DNA from 2 places in the Halomonas sp. YLB-10 genome. Region 2 is predicted to be linked to the other one. Evidence: predicted binding sites of a transcription regulator. Region 2 holds the regulator's gene; the other holds the start of a gene.

Region 1 (9,182 bases), on a different contig from region 2:
GTTGCCCGGATGCTGGATATTGATAAACAGCGCGGTCTTGTCCGGCGTGGGGAAGATGCCGGTGACCTCGCAGCCGTTGGGGCCCACGCAGAAACGCTTGAGCTTGTCCTGGTTGGCCCCGGAGATCACCGCGGCGGCACCATCGGCACGCTCGAGCTCCGCCGGCACGACCGCCAGCACCTGGTCATTGGTGCTCTCGGTGACGCCCTCGTAGCCGTTGTCGGTCTGGATCCACAGGATGCCCTGGCCGTCGCCGCGCTCATCGAAGTAGAGCCCATCGGGACTGGCGAATTCGTTGTCGGCGGTCAGCCCGGACAGGTTGTTCTGGTCACTGGCCGCGGCACCGAACACGAATACCTCCCAGTCGAAGGCGGTGGCATCGCTGCCCTCGCGCCAGCGGATGATCTGACCGGCCTCGTTGTTCGCCCGCGGGTTGGCCGCATTGACCGGTGCCGTGGCGTAGCCGTTGCCCAGCGCGGTGATGTTGTCGCCGTCGCCGGTCAGGGTCGCCTCGGTGCCGTCTTCGGTACGCTTCGAGTTGTTGGTCAGGGTCATGTAGACCTCGCCGGTGGACGGGTCCACCGCGCCCCACTCAGGGCGATCCATCGGTGTGGCACCCATCAGGTCGGCGGCATCACAGGTGTGGATGATCACCCCGGCCAGGTCATCGGCGTCGAGTTCCAGCGCCTCGGCCAGGGTACGGCCATCCTGGGTGGAAGCGTCCGGCGTCAGCGGCAGCCACTCGCCGCTGCCATCGGCGTTGAAGCGAGCGACGTAAAGGGTGCCGCTGTCCATGTACTTGTCACCGATCGCCAGGCGATCGGCCTCGGCGCCGGGAGCGATGGCATCCGCCGGGTCCCAGGCCGCCTCCGAGACAAACTTGTAGATGTACTCGTTGCGCGAGTCGTGACCGGAGTAAAACACCACCGGCTCGCCTGCTACCAGCTTGCCCGGCCAGCAGCCCTCGTGGCGGAAGCGGCCCAGCGCCGTGCGCTTGATCGCCTGCCTGCCGGTATAGGGGTCGATCTCGACGATATAGCCGAACTGACGCGGCTCGTTGCGGTAGTCACCGCTGGCGTCGTCGGCGACGGGGTCGCCGATCAGACGGGTAAATTCGTCGTCGCGTTCGCTGTCATCACCCGCGGCGGTCTCCCAGCCGTAGCGTCCGCGACCACTGGCGATGCCAAGACGGTCATCGTCCAGGGTACGGCCTTCGTTCTTGACGAAGTAGGCCGGCCAGTTCTCCTCGCAGGTGAGGTAGGTACCCCAGGGCGTGTAGCCGTGGGCACAGTTGTTGTTGGTGCCGCGAGCCTGGGTGCCGCCCGGGGAATACCTGGTCTTGACGTAGTCGCTGCCCGCCACCGGCCCTGACAGGTGCATCGGGGTGGCGCTGGTGTAGCGACGGTTATGGGCGGAACCCTTGACGTGGCTCCAGCGACCATCGGCGTCCTTCTTCACCTCGACCACGGTCACCCCGTGGGCGTTGATCTCGGTGCGCACCTCGTCCGCCGGACGCTTGCCTTCGGTCATGTTGGTAGGGCCGCCCTGGGGCGCCCACAGCGCGTTCTCGTCGATGTATTCGTTGTTCATCACCAGCAGGAAGCGCTCGGAGGCCGTGCTCTCATCCAGCGCGAAAGGATGCATGCCGTCGTGATGCATGCCGACGCTGGCCGCCTGGGCCTGGGGCGTCATCGTCAGATCCTCGCTCCATTCGGGCGCGCTGTCGTCAAGCGGCGTACCCCAGGGCACCAGCACCTGGGCGGTATAGCCCGGCGGCACCACCACGGCGTCGCTGCGCGAACCGGCAATCGACTCGAAGGCCAGCGCCAGCGGCGTCTTGGCCATCCCTGACGACGGCTCGTTGGCGAAGGCCGAGAGACCAAAGCTTCCCAGCATGGTCATGGCCGCCATGCCCATGCCACCCTTCATCACCGCTCGCCGGGAAAGACGACGGTCGAGCACCGAGGAGAAGGGTTCATTACGGCTGGGATTCAACAGACGATGATCTTCAATTTCCTTGCTCATTGCGCAGTCCTCTTCTTGCAGCCCTCTGTTCGCCGTCAAGGCGTGGGCTGTCGGTGCCAGTCACTGTTGCCGGCCTCGGGTATCGGAGGGGAAAGTCGATCACAGGGGCGACGGCGGTCCGCCGACAACACTAGGTAGTCCAGATGACACTCGTATGACGATAGACGAGGTTGACGCAGAGCACAGGAAGTAGCGCTATTGTAAAAAGAGTAACAGTTGGTGAAAGAAAATGGCTTCGCTCGTCGACACAGTGCACCAACAATCGCTATCGACAGGACCAGAACCATGTGGAATCTGGGACACCGACATCAGCGCATACTTCTTATGCCCCAACGCGCCCCTTCAGCCGACGAAGATCCCGAGCCTCGTTGGTACTGGGTCCACTGTGTCGATCAACAGAGCCTCGACCGGGGCAGCGCCGCCAATGTCCAATCGCTTTCATGCCTCGACCAGGCACTTCCCTGTTGTCTCGTCATACCGCCACAATCGGTCACCCTGGTAACGCTGGACGGCGCCCTGGCCGAGGAGGTCGACAGCAGGGAGTCACTGGATGAACTGGTTGAGCGGGAGCTTTGCGTAATACCGCACACTCTCGCGCTCCATGTGCTCTATCGTGATGACAGCGCCCTGGATGTCATGGTGGTGCAGCGTACCCTGCTGGCCCAGTGCAGCCGACGCCTGGGACGCCATCACCTCTCGCCCCGCTGGTGGGCCAGCGCCTTCCAGGGTCTGCCGCCGCCCGAACCCGACACCCTGGGCGTACTGCCCTGGGGCGACGACTGGATGCTGAAGTGGCGCCACCCCGAGACCCCTGAACGGGAGCGCTGGCTGTGCTGGCCCAAGAGTCAGGACATGGAGGACCTGAGCGACCATCTTCCGGAAGTGCTGCGCGAGTCGCCATGGAATTGTCCACTGGCCCCCCAGGCCGTCAACGGCCTCGACTGCCTGGACTTCTGTGCCCGCCACCTGCCCGAGGACCTGCCACTGGTGCCCTCGGACATCGGAGGTGAGGGTCAGCCAAGGGAGAAGAAGCCCGAGCCCGCGTAGAGGCAGCGTGATCGCTATCGCTAAACTTCGCTGCCGCTGGCCCAAAAAACGTGTAGAGGCGTTTGAAGCGACGAGAGGGAGTGCTGAAGTCATATCGTGAGCGATGACGAGCCGGATGCCGCCGGAGCGCAAAGGCTGGAGTTTACCTCCGACGAAATGAGAACCTTTAGCGCCGGCGGCGGAGTTGCAGTGCATCGCCATCTATCCCGTGTTTCTTCAATCTCCGAGCATGACTCCTATACTTTCCGTTTGGCTACCAACTCCGTTGACCGCCGTAATATCCTGGGGACAGCATGACATGACTACGTAACAGGTCATCATTGCCTTGAACACGATCCTGTCGTCTCTTTTGGCCACGGGTGGCACAAATGTCAGTGAGCCATCACCATCAAGTGGAACATTCATCCACACATTGAATGGTGATGGAACATGCGAAACCTCCTTGCCGATGGCAAGCAATGCCATTCGAAGATTATCAACACAGTTGTCATGGTATTCGCTTACGCCAAGCTGTCTATAGCGATTGATATCGCAGGCGGCAATCAATGTGTCATGCACCCCAGGCGAAGTATCTTCCACTAGTTCCAGCATCTCGTTTCTTCTATTGGAAACCATACTGTCACCGACAACCGGCACCAAGCGCCCAAGATGGGTTCGAGTATGTTCCATGGATAGAAATTCGTCTGGATCACTCGTATTGAAAGCCCACATATCGCAGACCTGCAATCCACTTACGTTAATCAGCGTAAGCATCTGCCCTTTTTCCAGTACAACGGCAGCGCCACACCTCGCGGGAATGAAATAGACCTTTCCTGGCTGCAGAACACCATTGCGCGCAAGCGGTTGGCTCACTGACAACTGTTTTTCTTCCAGCGCACCGAAAGAAGCCGCCAGATCAGGCTCCCTATCTCTACTTATATAACCACCCATCATCCACCTCGCTCACTGATTTTTCCGACTTATCATGAAGAATACATTGTTGGAAATCAGACACTCCCTCTCACCACATCGGCCCTCTGACGGCGAGACGCGCAAATTTCTCATCCCGCGAGACTATTCTTATTTCAAGTTCTGCAATACAGACGTTTGCTGGACAGGGAATCACATCTGTTGCCGAGCATCTGGTACCCAGCAGGGGACGATCGAAGAAGCGGTCACGGAGGTGCGCTCACCCCGAGACTGGATCGGAAACAACGCGAGCAACGTCCAGACTGGCCGCCAGCCTGTCGACCAACGCCTCAACGCGTTGCTCCGCCTGAATCAGAGACTGCTGCAGCCGCTCGTCGGCAAACTCGTCATACTCCACGGCGATGCTGTGCAACTCCTCTATGCCGAGATAGGCGAAAACGGTACGCAAGTGTGGTTCGACGTGGTTGGTGTGCTCCATTCGCTCACCAGACTCATAGCCATAATCACCCCGGGCACCAAGCACTACCAAGCGCTTGCCCATGGCGCTCAGCATCGGCCAATAGGGCAAGCCTGGGCGGGAGCGATCAAAGCCGAAAGTCCGCCCGACTCGCACGATATTGTCGATATAAGCCTTGAATCCGGCCGGAACGCCGAAGTTGTACATCGGTACGCCAGCAATGATCAGATCCGCCTCGAGCAGTTCGTCGACCAGGGAATCACTCTCCGCGAGAACCTCGTGCATCCACCTATCCCGCGCTTCCGGCTTGGTGAAGGCGGCATGAATCCAATCACCGGTGACAGGACGAGGCGGCTGCTGGCCGACATCGCGATAGACGACCCTGTCGTCAGGACGTGCCCGTTGCCACTGTGTGACGAAGTGGGCGCTGAGGCGTCTCGAATGCGATCCGTGGGGTTGACTACCGGAAAGTCCGGAGCGTGCGCTGGCATCAAGGTGCAACAGTGTAGCCATGAAGATTCTCCTTTGGGATTAGTACCGCTCATGCTTGGTGGTGCACGAACGACAGAATCTTCCAATCGATTCGGGCCGACAAACGATCTATTCTTTGCAGATACACAAAAATTTTTTGTCCATAGGGATGCGATGCAACGACGCCGACTACCACTCTCGCAGTTGCGTGCCTTTGAGGCGGCAGCACGTCACCGTAGTTTCAAGGGGGCGGCTGAAGAGCTGGCGGTAACGCCCGCCGCGATCAGCCACCAGGTACGTGAACTGGAAAGCTGGCTCGGCGTAGGGCTATTCGAGCGTCGCACCCGCCAGGTGATCCCGACCGACGCGGCAACGGAGCTTTCTCCCGTGCTACGCCAGGGCTTTGACGCCTTCGCCGACGCATTGGAAAGTCTGCTCAAGCGAACGACACCCGCCAGCGTCACCCTCTCCTGCACTCCGGCCTTCGCCAGCCAGTGGCTGCTTCCTCGACTGACCGACTTTCATTCGACGAATCCCGATATCGCCTTGAATATCCATGCCAGCGAGAGCGTGCTTGATCTGACGCATGGAACCCGCCTGGCGATTCGTTACGGTATGGGCCCCTATCCGGACCATGAGGTGGTGACCCTGGCGACCGATCGCATTGCCCTGGTCGCCAGCCCGCAACTCCAGCTGGCTGGCGTCGACGACCTCAGGGGTGTTCGTCATATCGATTTCGACTGGTACTGTCCGAACCTTGGCCTGCCCGGCTGGGCTCAGTGGTGTCAGGCGGTGGGGTCTACCCCTGCCGTGCTGGGGCCTCGACTCGCCTTCTCCGAAGAAAGTCACGCGATCCAGGCCGCTATCTCCGGTCAGGGCGTGGCCCTGCTGGGCTTGACCCTGGTGCAGGATGAGATCGCTCGTGGTGTGCTGGAGGTGCCATTCGGCCCGTTTCTACCGGGACTGCACTACCACCTGATCAGGAGCCAAACAATGTCCGACAATGCCATCCTCGACAAGGTGGTGGTTTGGCTTCAACAGGCGTTTTCAGCGGCAACCGCTACCATAGGCGAACAACAGGCACCTTGATGCAACCCGTTTGCCTTCCCGCAAGAAATGACCGTCCTGGCCTTGAGCGTGGCGCTGGATGATCGAACTCAGACGTCATCGGACATCGAAGGCGTTCGCCCCATCGCCCCCTCTCCGATGACCCGAAGCAGCCGGTGGGACATGTGAGGATGACCCGACAGTGCACGGGAGGGCATACTGGGGGCGATATCACTAAAACGGGAAAATGTTGTGAAACGGGCCATGCCAGGGATGCGGTCTGCTCTACTCACTACGGTGCTTGCCGCGGCGCTTGTTACTCTCAGCGGCTGCGCCGCCTTCGCCCCGGCGCCGCCGAGCCATCAGGACAATCTGTGCGAGATCTTTCGCCAGCAGCCTGACTGGTACGACGCCACCCAGGCCTCTTATGAAAAGTGGGGCACGCCCCCCTGGACCCAGATGGCCTTCATCAAGCGCGAGTCGTCGTTTCGCAGCCACGTCAGGCCGCCACGTACCAAGTTGCTGGGCTTCATTCCGTGGACGCGCCCGTCCTCGGCCTACGGCTATGCCCAGGCCCAGGATCCGGTATGGGGCGAATACGACGATGACGCCGGCGGGCTGTTCGCCAGTCGCACCGACATGGACGACGCCACCGACTTCATCGGCTGGTACAACGCCCGCACGCGGCGCATGACGGGGGTGTCACTGTCCAACCCCGAGCACCTGTACCTGGCCTACCACGAAGGCCAGGGCGGCTATCAGCGCGGCAGCTATCGCGCCAAGCCGGCGGTGCAACGCGCGGCGCGGGAGGTGGCCAGCACAGCTTCCCGCTACCGCGGCCAACTGGCGGCCTGCGAGGCGGAATTCCGCTGCGACAGCTTCTATCAGGTATGGCCCTTCTGCCGCTGAGTCAGGTGGCCTCCCACCATGCTTCCCGCTACCGCAGCCAACTGGCAGCCTGCGAGGCGGAATTCCGCTGCGACAGCTTCTATCAGGTATGGCCCTTCTGCCGCTGAGTCAGGTGGCCATCCACTATGCTTCCCGCTACCGCAGCCAACTGGCGGCCTGCGAGGCGGCATTCCGCTGCGACAGCTTCTATCAGGTATGGCCCTTCTGCCGCTGAGTCACGTCCCCACCCACGGCGCGAGCCAGTTACGCCGGACAAAAACGACCAGAGGCCCGAAAGGGCCTCTGGTCTGGTTCGTTCGCATCGTCGGGCTCAACCCTGCTGGGCAAGACGCTCGGCAGCCAGGCTCAACAGGTGTTCGGTGGTCTCCCAGCCGATGCAGGCGTCGGTGACCGAGACACCGTAGCGCAGCTTGCCGGGCTCCAAGGGTTGTTTACCCTCGTTCAGGTGGCTTTCGAGCATCACCCCGATCAGCGAGGTGTCACCGGCCAGGCGCTGGGCCAGCACCTCGAGCAGGACTTCGCTCTGACGGCGATGGTCCTTGCGTGCGTTGGCGTGGCTGCAGTCCACCATCAGCCGCGGCGGCAGGCCGGTGCCGATCAGCGCCTTCCTGGCGGCGGCGACCGCATCGACCCCGTAGTTGGGCTCACCGTGGCCGCCCCGCAGCACCACATGGGTGTAGGGGTTGCCGGTAGTCTCGCGCATGACCGGCTGCCCCTGCTCGCCCACCGCGAAGTGCTGGTGGGGGTGGGCGGCCGAGCGCATGGCGTCGAGTGCCACCTGGACGTCGCCGCTGGTGGCGTTCTTGAAGCCGACCACCGCGCCGATGCCACTGGCCATCTCGCGATGCAGCTGGGATTCGGTGGTGCGTGCGCCGATCGCGACCCAGGCCAGCAGGTCCTCAAGGTAAGGAGCGATCATCGGCTGCAGGATCTCGGTGGCCACCGGCAGGCCCAGCTCGACGATCTCGCGCATCAGCTGGCGTGACAGCTCGAGCCCACGCGCCATGTCGCCCTTGCCATCCAGGTCCGGGTCATAGGCCAGGCCCTTCCAGCCCACGGTGGTGCGGGGCTTCTCGACGTACACCCGCATCACCACCAGCACTCGATCACGGATGCTGTCGGCCAGGGAGGCCAGGCGCCGGGCGTATTCAAGCGCCGACCTGGGGTCATGGATCGAACAGGGCCCGACCACCGCCAGCAGGCGATCATCACGACCCTCGAGAATGTCACGGATCTGCTGACGCTGAGCGTCGACGCGATCGCTCAGGGTCGTCCCGAGTGGGCACTGGCGCTTGAGCGCCTGCGGGGTCGGCAGGGTCATCTGGGGGGCGGTCTCTTGCGTCGCGGCAGCGTTGAGGTCGGCGGTGGCAAGCGAAAGGCTGGCGGTCATGGTATCAGCTCCGTGTGGTCGTACATCGTTGGGTGCGTCGACCACCGAGGCGCTCACGGTCGGAGGTGGCCAGTTGGGCCGACCGCGCGTCGATAAATCGCCAGCTATCGCCATAGGCATAGCCATGGGAAATGGTGCTGGCGAAGAGTCGATATGCGGTCATGTCATTGCTCCGGTTGCCTGCCTTTCGCAGGTGAGTGCTACTGAGTGAAAACGTCTGGCCACACAAACAAGGAACCCCCGGACGGGCAGCCGTCCGGGGGTTCTGGGAGGCGGCCCTGGGGGGGAGCGCCTCGCGAGTGCCAGATACTTGGATCAGGCCTCGCGCACCAGCGCCCCGGTATCAAACCAATACCAGGAAAAGCTGGGCCAATAAAAGGACACCGCGTCCGCATGCACACAATCCGAACCCACGACGGCACCGACGAGGGCGCTGTCGCTGCCATCGGGTCGGGGTCGGGTCGGGTTTGCGTGATCGGTCATCGGTGTCTCCTCGAATCTTGCTTCATCCTGCCCCGCGCCGGAGCAAATGGCAACCCCTGTGCACGGGCAGGAAAAGCGCCGTGCCGTCGACCATGGTCTGCTGACGCCCCTGGCTAGCCTGTCGCCAGTTGCACCCAGCCGATGGTCGCCGGCAGACAGGTCATGCCGACCATCACTACCAGGCCGAGAAAGATCGTCAGGAATCCGCTTTCGTCATGAAAGCCGTCGTGAGAGCTGTCACCATGCAGGTCGTCGTCGTGATGGGCCATGGGTCGCCTCCTTGTGATGTTGTTGTCAGGGTCATCCAGAGTCTAGGGGGATTCCTCGGGTCAGGCGAGTCCGCCGGCGATTCAGCGCAGGTGGCGTCCACCGTCCACGGCCAGGGTCGTCCCGGTCACATAGCGGTTGTCGAGCAGGTAGCGCAGGCTCTGGTAGATGACCCCG
Region 2 (9,182 bases):
CCGCGCCTTCCGCGACTGGTTTGCGCCGCTGGACATCGACGTGGCCTGGCTGTCGGGCAAGCTCAAGGGCAAGGCGCGCCTGGACACCAAGGCCGCCATCGCCGACGGTCGAGCGCGCATGATCGTCGGCACCCACGCCATCTTCCAGGATGATGTGGTGTTCTCTCGTCTGGGCCTGGCGATCATCGACGAACAGCACCGTTTTGGCGTGCATCAGCGTCTGGCGCTGCGCGAGAAGGGCGAACAGGGCGGGCTGACGCCCCACCAGCTGGTGATGACCGCCACCCCGATTCCTCGCACCCTGGCGATGAGCGCCTACGCCGACCTGGACGTCTCGGTGATCGATGAGCTGCCGCCCGGGCGTACCCCGGTGACCACCGCTGTGGTGCCGGACGAACGCCGGCCCGAGGTGATTCAGCGCATCCGCTCGGCCTGCGACGAGGGCCGCCAGGCCTACTGGGTCTGCACCCTGATCGAGGAGTCCGAGGCGATGACCTGCCAGGCCGCCGAGGTGACCCACGAGGAGCTGACCGAGGCTCTGCCGGGCCTGGCCGTCGGCCTGGTCCACGGGCGCATGAAGGCGGCCGAGAAGGCCGAGACGATGGCCGCCTTCAAGAGCGGCGAGCTGGACCTGCTGGTCGCCACTACGGTCATCGAGGTCGGTGTCGACGTGCCCAACGCCAGCCTGATGATCATCGAGAACCCCGAACGTCTGGGGCTATCGCAGCTGCATCAGCTGCGTGGCCGGGTGGGGCGCGGCAGTACCGAGAGCTACTGCGTGCTGCTCTACCATCCGCCGCTGTCGGAGTCCTCCAAACAGCGCCTGTCGGTCATGCGCGAGACCACCGACGGCTTCCGCATCGCCGAGCGGGACCTCGAGATTCGTGGTCCCGGAGAGGTGCTGGGCACCCGCCAGACGGGGCTGGCCCAGATGAAGATCGCCGACCTGGAGCGTGATGCCGACCTGTTGCCGCGCATCACTCCACTGGCCGATGCCCTGCTCGAGCAGGCAGCGGAGGCCAGCAGGCCACTGATCAGGCGCTGGCTGGGCGAGGAAGCCGGCCGCTATGGCCAGGTGTGAACCGGGTGTGGGCCAGGTGTGGACCGGGTATGAATCAGGTGTGCCTCACAGGTGCTTGAGCAGACGCTGCAGCCGATCAAGATCCTGGGCGTCGCCCACCAGTCGCAGCTGGCCGGCCATCATGGCATCGAGGAAGGTGCGCTGGGAGGGGCGCCGGAGTACCTTGATCGCGGTCTGACTGTCCTGGAAGCGTAGTTCCAGATCGAGATCCACCGGCAGTCCGCGCTGACTCTCGATCCCCGTGGGACGCATGCGATAGTGGCGCGCGATGGACAGATCTTCGGTGGCGATGCCCCAGTCGAGCCCGCCCCGGTCTTGCAGACGTTCGCGGAATCGCGCCTTGCGCTTGAAGGCCCGCTTGAGCATGACGCCCAGCAGCCACAGCATCAGTCTCAGGGTCATGTTGCCTCACCGGTCGACGGGTAGGCGCGGCCCGCTAACGGGCCGCGATATCGATCCACCGCCTGGAGGACAGGCGGTGGTAGTCGTCACCTCAGCGGGCGACTGCGTCCTTGAGCCCCTTGCCGGGCTTGAAGGCGACTGTCTTGCTGGCGGGAATCTTCAGCGGCTGGCCCGTCTGAGGGTTCTTGCCGGTGCGGGCGGCACGCTCGCGCACGGTGAAGGTGCCGAAGCCGATCAACGACACGTCCTGGCCGGAAGACACGCTACCGGTGATTTCGTCGAGGATGACGTTCAACACCTGGCTGGCCTTGTCCTTGGATAGATCGGCACGCTCGGCAATCGCCGCGGCGAGTTCTGGCTTGCGCATACAGCCCTCCTGGTTTGGCTTGATACTCCGGTGCCGTGACACCGGCATCATTGTTATGGAAACACTGTCCGAGTGTCCACACGGGCAGTCCCCGGCCCTGCGTCGTGACAACAGGATCGTTGACCACGACGATGGACATCATGGTGCGCTCAGCGCTTCCTGACTGTCTTTCGACTAGCGAGAGCCACCGCCGACGGGACCTTGCCTCTTCCATCGGTACGAAACCGGCGATACGACACCGGCCAGCCACACGTCGTGGCGGTCGTCCCCGATAGAATTGCCCTGCCTCGGTGGCACCTTCAACGACGGCTGTATCGCGTACAACCCGCGCCGTTGACGAACCTAGCCTAGCAACGGCGGTGCCGCCCGCGCCAGTTCGACTTTCCGACGAACGCATTTTCCCGTCAACGCAAAGCCCTGCAGACGCCCTTCGTCATCCTCGGCCAGGGCGCTGATATCCTCGCCGTCGGCCTCGATTCGCCAATGCACCTTGTCGGTCATCGGCGGCAGCGCCACCACCGGCAGCAGCGGCGTCTTGACCAGCACCGGCCAGGGGCCGTAGCGCACCTGGGTGGGACGACCGCACAGGGTCGCGGCCAGCGCCTTGGCCGAAGCCTGCAGCGGCTGCACGTACATGGCATTGACGCCATCCACCGAGGCCACATCACCCAGCGCATGAACACGAGGATCGGAGCTTTTAAGGTAGCGATCGACGACAATAGCATCACCATCTGTCGCGATACCGGCCTCTCGCGCCAGCCGAGAGCGCGGCTTCAGACCGGTGGCCACCAGCACCATATCCGCCTCCAGCTCATGGCCGTCGTCGAGGTGCACACCGATGTCACCACCGGCACCTTCGAGCCTGCTTACCAGACGGCCATGGATGACGTCGATGCCGGCCTCGATGAAGGCCTGGCTCAGGGTCTGACCCAGCCGCCGGGGCAGCAACCTGGGCAACAACGAGGGTTCAGGGCCGACCAGGCAGACGCGATGACCACCGGCGTGCAGATCGTTGGCAAATTCACAGCCGACCAGTCCGAGGCCGACGATGGCCACCCGAGCCGGGCGCCCCAGCGCCTCGAGGCCTGCCGAAAAACGCCGATAGTCGTCGAGATCATTGATCGAGAACACCCGTCCGGCCAGGGCATCGGGAATCTCGAAGGGCGCCACGGGGCTGGCACCGGTGGCAATCACCAGATCCGACCAGGGCAGGCGTTCCTGGCCCAGGCTCAGGGTGCGCGACGCCAGATCGATGGCATCGACCCTGGTGTGGGGACGTACCACCGCGCCCAGTTGATCGGCCAGTTCCAGCGCCGAGCGCGCGGCCAGCCGGTCCGCCGCCAGGCCCTTGGCGAAGCCGGTGGACAGCAGCGGTTTGGAATAGTCATCGCCTGAGTCGGCGCTGATCAGGGTGATCGGTCGGTGGGCGTCCAGCGCCCGCACCTGGCGTGCCAGGCCTATGCCCGCCATGCCGGTACCGATGATGGTCAAGGGTCCTTGCATCGCTTCCTTCGACTCTGCCGACGACCGCCGGGCGGTCGCTGTTGAAGCTGGGCCGGCCCGCACGGGGCCACACCAGCGGGTGAGTGCTGGGCCACATGGTACACTATGCGCCGACCGACCGGAGCACCGCCGTCCGGTGACGACAGCCCTGCCGAGGCCGCATGACACAGCTTCCTTCCACATTCCGCTCCTTGGAGGAGCGCTCGGGGTCCGAACCGGGTAATCCCGCGCCAGCCACAGCCTCTTCGCCGAATGCCGACGCGGCCGATATCGTCGACCCCGGCTGGGTGTCGCTGGCCTCCGGTGGCATCGCGGTGCCCGCTGACTGGCACGCCTGGCTGGCCTCGCGGGACTCCCTGACAGAACGCCTGATCGAGGCGGCAGGCGCCGGGCACTTTCGCGTACGCCTGCTGGCGGAGGCCAAGGGCCTGCCGTGGCCTGACGAGGCCCACGTGCTGGGTCTGGCCAGCGACGAGCAGGCCTGGCTGCGCGAGGTCGCCCTGTGCGTGGACGAGGAGCCCTGGGTGGTGGCGCGCAGCGTGGCACCGATCGTCGAGCGTCACGACGCTCCCTTCGAAGGCCTCGGCGAGACCTCTCTCGGCAGCTGGCTGTTTCGCCAGCCCGATCTCGAGCGCAGCGCCATTCAGATCGGCCGTAACACCAGGCCGATCCACGGCTATACCGGACTGTGGCAACGCCGCTCGGTATTTCGTCACAGCGGCTGGGTGCTGCTGGTGCAGGAGAGCTTTATGCCGACCATGGGCCGAGCGTTGTCGCTGTCGGCCTCTGCCACCGGCTGACTAGCTGTCGCTCACCGGCTGTCACCCCGCCATCGCCCTTCCGTCGCCAACTTCGGAGCGAGCCGCCTGGCTGGTCATGGCCGTCGGCTCGCGCTAGGCTGCGCCAAGGCTTCTCGGCGATGTTTCTCCGAGGAGCGACTGTTGCCCGGCTTACGCCTCATTTTCGCCTGACCTGCGCCAGAGCATGAGAGAAACCGATGGATCGTTCGCTGCTGCGTCCCCCTGGATACCTGAACCGAATTCCCGACTTTCTGGCGCTGATGCGTCTGGACCGCCCCATCGGTACCTGGCTGTTGATGTGGCCGACCCTGTGGGCGCTGTGGGTGGCCTCCGAGGGCATTCCGGCCCGTGACACCCTGCTGATCTTCGTCGCCGGCGTCTACCTGATGCGGGCGGCGGGCTGCGTGGTCAACGACTACGCCGATCGCCACTTCGATGGCCACGTCAAACGCACCAAGAACCGACCGCTGGCCACCGGCCGCATCAGTGAGCGGGAGGCCAAGGTGCTGTTCGTGTGCCTGCTGGGATCGGCCTTCGCGCTGGTCTGGCTGACCAACGGCTTTACCGTGTGGCTGTCGTTGATCGGAGCGGTGCTGGCCGCCAGCTATCCCTTCATGAAACGCTACACCCACTTCCCCCAGGTGGTGCTGGGCGCAGCCTTCTCCTGGGCCATTCCGATGGCCTTCGGCGCGGTGCTCGGCGAAGTCCCGATGGTCGCCTGGCTGCTGTTTACCGCCAACGTGCTGTGGACCGTGGCCTACGACACCGAATACGCCATGGTCGACCGCGACGACGACCTCAAGATCGGCATCAAGTCCACCGCGGTACTGTTCGGCCGCTGGGACACCCGCATCATTGCGCTATTGCAGCTGGCTACCCTGGGGCTGCTGGCCTGGGCCGGCAGCCTGCTGGCGCTGGGCGGCTTCTTCTGGCTCGGCTGGCTGGCCATGGGCGCGACCTTTGTCCACCAGCAGCGGCTGATCAAGAGCCGTGACCGCGACCGTTGCTTCCAGGCCTTTCTCAACAACCACTGGTCGGGCCTATTGCTGTTCGCCGGACTCGGACTGAGCCTCTATCCCTCCCTCGGGTGAGGGAAATGCCCGTCTCGGTCGCTCGACAATGGATACAATGTCATCTAATTGTCACATTGACGTGGTGTCATTTGTCACCGTCGAGTGTAAGACCCTGACCAAGAGGCTCCCGGGATGACCGCCAAGACCGTACTGATCGTCGATGACGAAGCCCCGATCCGCGAAATGATCGCGGTGGCGCTGGAAATGGCCGACTACCGGGTGCTCGAGGCGGACAATGCTCAGGCCGCCCACGCCATCATCGTCGATGACCAGCCAGACCTGCTGCTGCTGGACTGGATGATGCCGGGCACCAGCGGCATCGAACTGGCCCGCCGGCTCAAGCGCGAGGAAACCACCGCAGAGCTGCCGATCATCCTGCTCACCGCCAAGGGTGAGGAGGACAACAAGATCCAGGGCCTCGAAGCCGGCGCCGACGACTACATCACCAAGCCATTCTCGCCGCGAGAACTGGTGGCCAGACTCAAGGCAGTTCTGCGACGCGCCACTCCGCGGGGCGTCGAGGACCCGGTGGAGGTGGAAGGCCTCAAGCTCGACCCGGTCAGCCATCGCGTCAGCGTCGACGGCAAGTCACTGGACATGGGCCCCACCGAATATCGCCTGCTGCAGTTCTTCATGACCCACCAGGAGCGCGCCTACACCCGTGGCCAGTTGCTCGATCAGGTCTGGGGTGGCAACGTCTACGTGGAAGAACGTACCGTCGACGTGCATATCCGCCGCCTGCGCAAGGCCCTGGGGGAACCCCATCAGCAACTGATCCAGACCGTACGCGGTACCGGTTATCGCTTTTCGGCCAAGGTCTGAGCGAGCCATCGACGCAACGCAGCACCAGGAGGGATGAGGTGAACGGAGCCGAGAACTGACGTGGGTCGTCTGTGGAGACGAGAAGTCTGGCGCCTGGCCGTGCTGGTGGGTCTCGGCGCCTTGCTGGGCTGGCCCTTCTCGCTGTCCAGCGTAGGCATCGGCCTTGGCCTGGCGCTTGGGCTCAGCTATCACCTGCGCAACCTGCACGCGATGCACGACTGGCTGACCCACCGCCCCCAGCAGGAACCTCCCACCGCCAGTGGCCTGTGGGGCGAGCTGTTCGATCGCCTCTATCGCTATCAAAAGGGCCAGCGGATCACTCAGCGCCGCCTGCGCTCGACCCTGCAGCGTATCCAGGAGTCGTCCGAGGCGATGCGCGACAGCGTGGTGATGCTCGATCGCCACGGCGACCTGGAGTGGTGGAACAGCTCCGCCGAGCGCATGCTCGGCCTGAAGCCGGCACTGGACCGCGGCCAGCACATCACCAACCTGCTGCGCGACCCGCGCTTCGTCGGCTACTTCAATGCCCGTGACTACCGCGAACCGCTGAGCCTGCCCTCCCCCATCGACGAGAACATGATCCTGCAGTTCCAGATCACCCTGTACGGTGACGATGAACGCCTGGTCATGGCCCGCGATATCACCCGTCTGCATCGCCTGGAACAGATGCGCCGCGACTTCGTCGCCAACGTCTCCCACGAGCTGCGCACGCCGTTGACCGTGCTCACCGGCTACCTGGAGACCTACAGCGACATGGCCGGCATGCTGCCGGAGCGCCTGGGCAAGGGGGTCGCCCAGATGCAGAGCCAGACGCGCCGCATGCAGAATCTGGTCAACGACCTGCTGCTGCTGTCACGACTCGAGAACGACCAGGGCGGCAGCGACCACGTTCGCCTCGACCCCACCACCCTGCTGCAGGCGGTCAAGCGCGACGCCGAGGCATTGTCAGGCGGCCGCCAGCAGATCGAGGTGGTCGTCGAAGAATCGCGCAGTCTCACCGGCAGCGAGAAGGAGATGCACAGCGCAGTCTCCAACCTGGCCTTCAATGCGGTGCGCTACGCCGGTGACGGCGCCCATATCACGCTACGCTGGCGTGCCTACGGCGAAGGCGCCTGCCTCGAGGTGGAAGACGACGGCGAAGGCATCGATCCGAGGCACCTGCCACGCCTTACCGAACGTTTCTACCGGGTCGACAAGGGCCGCAGCACCGCCACCGGTGGTACCGGCCTGGGACTGGCCATCGTCAAGCATGTGCTGCTGCGCCACGAGGCACGCCTGGATATCGACTCCCGGCTCGGCGAGGGCGCAACCTTCCGCTGCATCTTTCCCTCGAGCCGGCTGGCAGCGGCCGACCCTGTGGCGCTCGGCCGCGCCGGCGCTGTGCACTAGGGCTTGTCTGAAAAGTGCCTGCGCTCGGTAATACGGCGTTAAAAATCGGCTGGTGCGCCAGCCCGGTCAAAATGCTCAATTACACCCCGTAAACTGCGCTTTCTCACCGATTTTTGCCTTGTCTAACCTTCGCTCGTCGACTTTTCGGACAGCGCCTAGGCCCCGCCAGAACGAACCGAGCGTGCTCCCATCAGCTCCTGGGCCCCAGCAGGATGACCGCGGCACCCATCAGACACAGCACTCCCCCGATCAGGTCCCAGCGATCCGGCAGGCGCTGCTCGACCCACCACAGCCAGCCCAGCGACGCCACGATGTAGACGCCCCCGTAAGCGGCAAAGGCACGCCCGGCGTAGTCGGCATCGGTCTGACTGAGCAGCCAGGCGAAGGCCACCAGACTCGCCACCGCGGGCAGCAGCCACCATGCCGAGGCGTCATCTCGCCACCAGCGCCACACCGCAAAGCAACCGGCGATCTCGGCCAGCGCCGCCGCGATATAGAGCAAAAGACTTGGCAACAGCGCCGTCATGGCCACTCCCTGCTATCCCCTTTTGACGCCGCACCATTATCGGCAGCACCGACACGCCATACGTCCACAGGAAGTGCCTCTCAACGCCGAACCACCGGCAACTGCCGATAGTGCTGATCCCACATCAGCACCGCGCCGGCCACGGCCCCGGGGATCAGAAACAGGTTGGCCAGCGGGATCCAGGTGATCAAGGTCACCAGGCCACCGAAGCTGAGACTCGGCCACCAGCGCGCCGACAGGCGCTTGCGCATATCGGCGAAGCTGACCTTGTTGTTATCCATCGGGTAGTCGAGGTAGGTGATCGCCATGACCCAGGCGCTGAAGGCCGCCCACAACAGCGGCGCGATCAGGTTGATCACCGGAATCCAGCTCAGGATAAACAGCCCGATCATGCGCGGCAGGATGTAGGCCAGCTTCAACAGCTCCCTGCCCAGGGCGTCGAGACCGGTCTTGAGCCAGCCACGATCATCGATGGGCTCGCGGCCGGTCAGCTCGACCTCGGCCCGGGCCGCCAGGAAGCCGTAGAAGGGGGCGGCGATCAGGTGGGTAACCAGGGTAAAGCTGAAGAACACGATCAGCACGAGGCTGACCACAAACAACGGCCAGATCAGCCAGTCGAGCCATTCCAGCCAGCTCGGCACCATGGCCATCCAGCTATCGAGCCAGCCACCGAACTCACCGAGCACGTAGCTGAGCATGCCGGCGTAGACCAGCAGGTTGACCAGAATGGGAAGAAACACATAACGACGCAGGCCCTGGCTATAGACCAGGCGGGTTCCGCGGCGGACCGCCTCGAGGGCATTCAGCATGACATCGATCCTTGGCAGTGGCTGAAGATGACAGTGCCCCAACGACATCGGGCCATCGTCTCGACGATGGCCCGATGCTCAGAGTGCAGGCAACGACCCTGACGGGGCCGGCCTATTGACGCCGCTCAGGGCGTCGAGGTCAAGACGTGCTGCTGTCGTCGAGCAGTTCCTGGTTGAGGTCGTCAGGGGCGATGTGACGGATATCAAGGCCCTTGACCAGATAGATGACGTACTCGGCCAGGTTGTTGGCGTGATCGCCGACACGCTCCAGCGCGCGCAGTATCCACATGATGCCCAGTACCGGAGAGATCGAACGCGCATCTTCCATCATGAAGGTCATCAGCGAGCGCATGGCGCTCTGGTACTCGCTGTCGACCCGCTCGTCTTCCTGCACCACCTGCATCGCCAGC

The links. Region 2 encodes PhoB, which activates phosphate uptake and scavenging genes when phosphate is short. Its sites were predicted from a motif close to TGTCATANNNNTGTCANA; they were not measured.
Region 1: EBB56_RS06715 (PhoX family phosphatase) is a predicted target of PhoB. The motif match lies at 2,168-2,185, and genes of this name have one in related genera.

What each region holds. Positions count from the first base shown of each region.
Region 1 covers NZ_RRCU01000002.1:650,793-659,974, forward strand. Annotated here, with positions in the region: gene EBB56_RS06715 (PhoX family phosphatase) at 1-2,025, opposite strand, end outside; gene EBB56_RS06720 (hypothetical protein) at 2,311-3,072, shown strand; gene EBB56_RS06725 (DUF1989 domain-containing protein) at 3,289-4,005, opposite strand; gene EBB56_RS06730 (FMN-dependent NADH-azoreductase) at 4,241-4,951, opposite strand; gene EBB56_RS06735 (LysR substrate-binding domain-containing protein) at 4,982-5,998, shown strand; gene EBB56_RS06740 (lysozyme-like domain containing protein) at 6,230-6,865, shown strand; gene EBB56_RS06750 (hypothetical protein) at 6,954-7,079, shown strand; gene EBB56_RS06755 (3-deoxy-7-phosphoheptulonate synthase) at 7,176-8,255, opposite strand; gene EBB56_RS21860 (hypothetical protein) at 8,260-8,418, opposite strand; gene EBB56_RS21865 (hypothetical protein) at 8,571-8,738, opposite strand; gene EBB56_RS21870 (hypothetical protein) at 8,852-9,007, opposite strand; gene folM (dihydromonapterin reductase) at 9,089-9,182, opposite strand, start outside.
Region 2 covers NZ_RRCU01000005.1:179,177-188,358, reverse strand. Annotated here, with positions in the region: gene recG (ATP-dependent DNA helicase RecG) at 1-1,081, shown strand, start outside; gene EBB56_RS12910 (hypothetical protein) at 1,127-1,483, opposite strand; gene EBB56_RS12905 (HU family DNA-binding protein) at 1,575-1,850, opposite strand; gene EBB56_RS12900 (FAD-dependent oxidoreductase) at 2,193-3,353, opposite strand; gene EBB56_RS12895 (chorismate lyase) at 3,515-4,153, shown strand; gene ubiA (4-hydroxybenzoate octaprenyltransferase) at 4,351-5,244, shown strand; gene phoB (phosphate regulon transcriptional regulator PhoB) at 5,359-6,048, shown strand; gene phoR (phosphate regulon sensor histidine kinase PhoR) at 6,109-7,437, shown strand; gene EBB56_RS12875 (YnfA family protein) at 7,628-7,963, opposite strand; gene cysZ (sulfate transporter CysZ) at 8,044-8,772, opposite strand; gene phoU (phosphate signaling complex protein PhoU) at 8,912-9,182, opposite strand, start outside.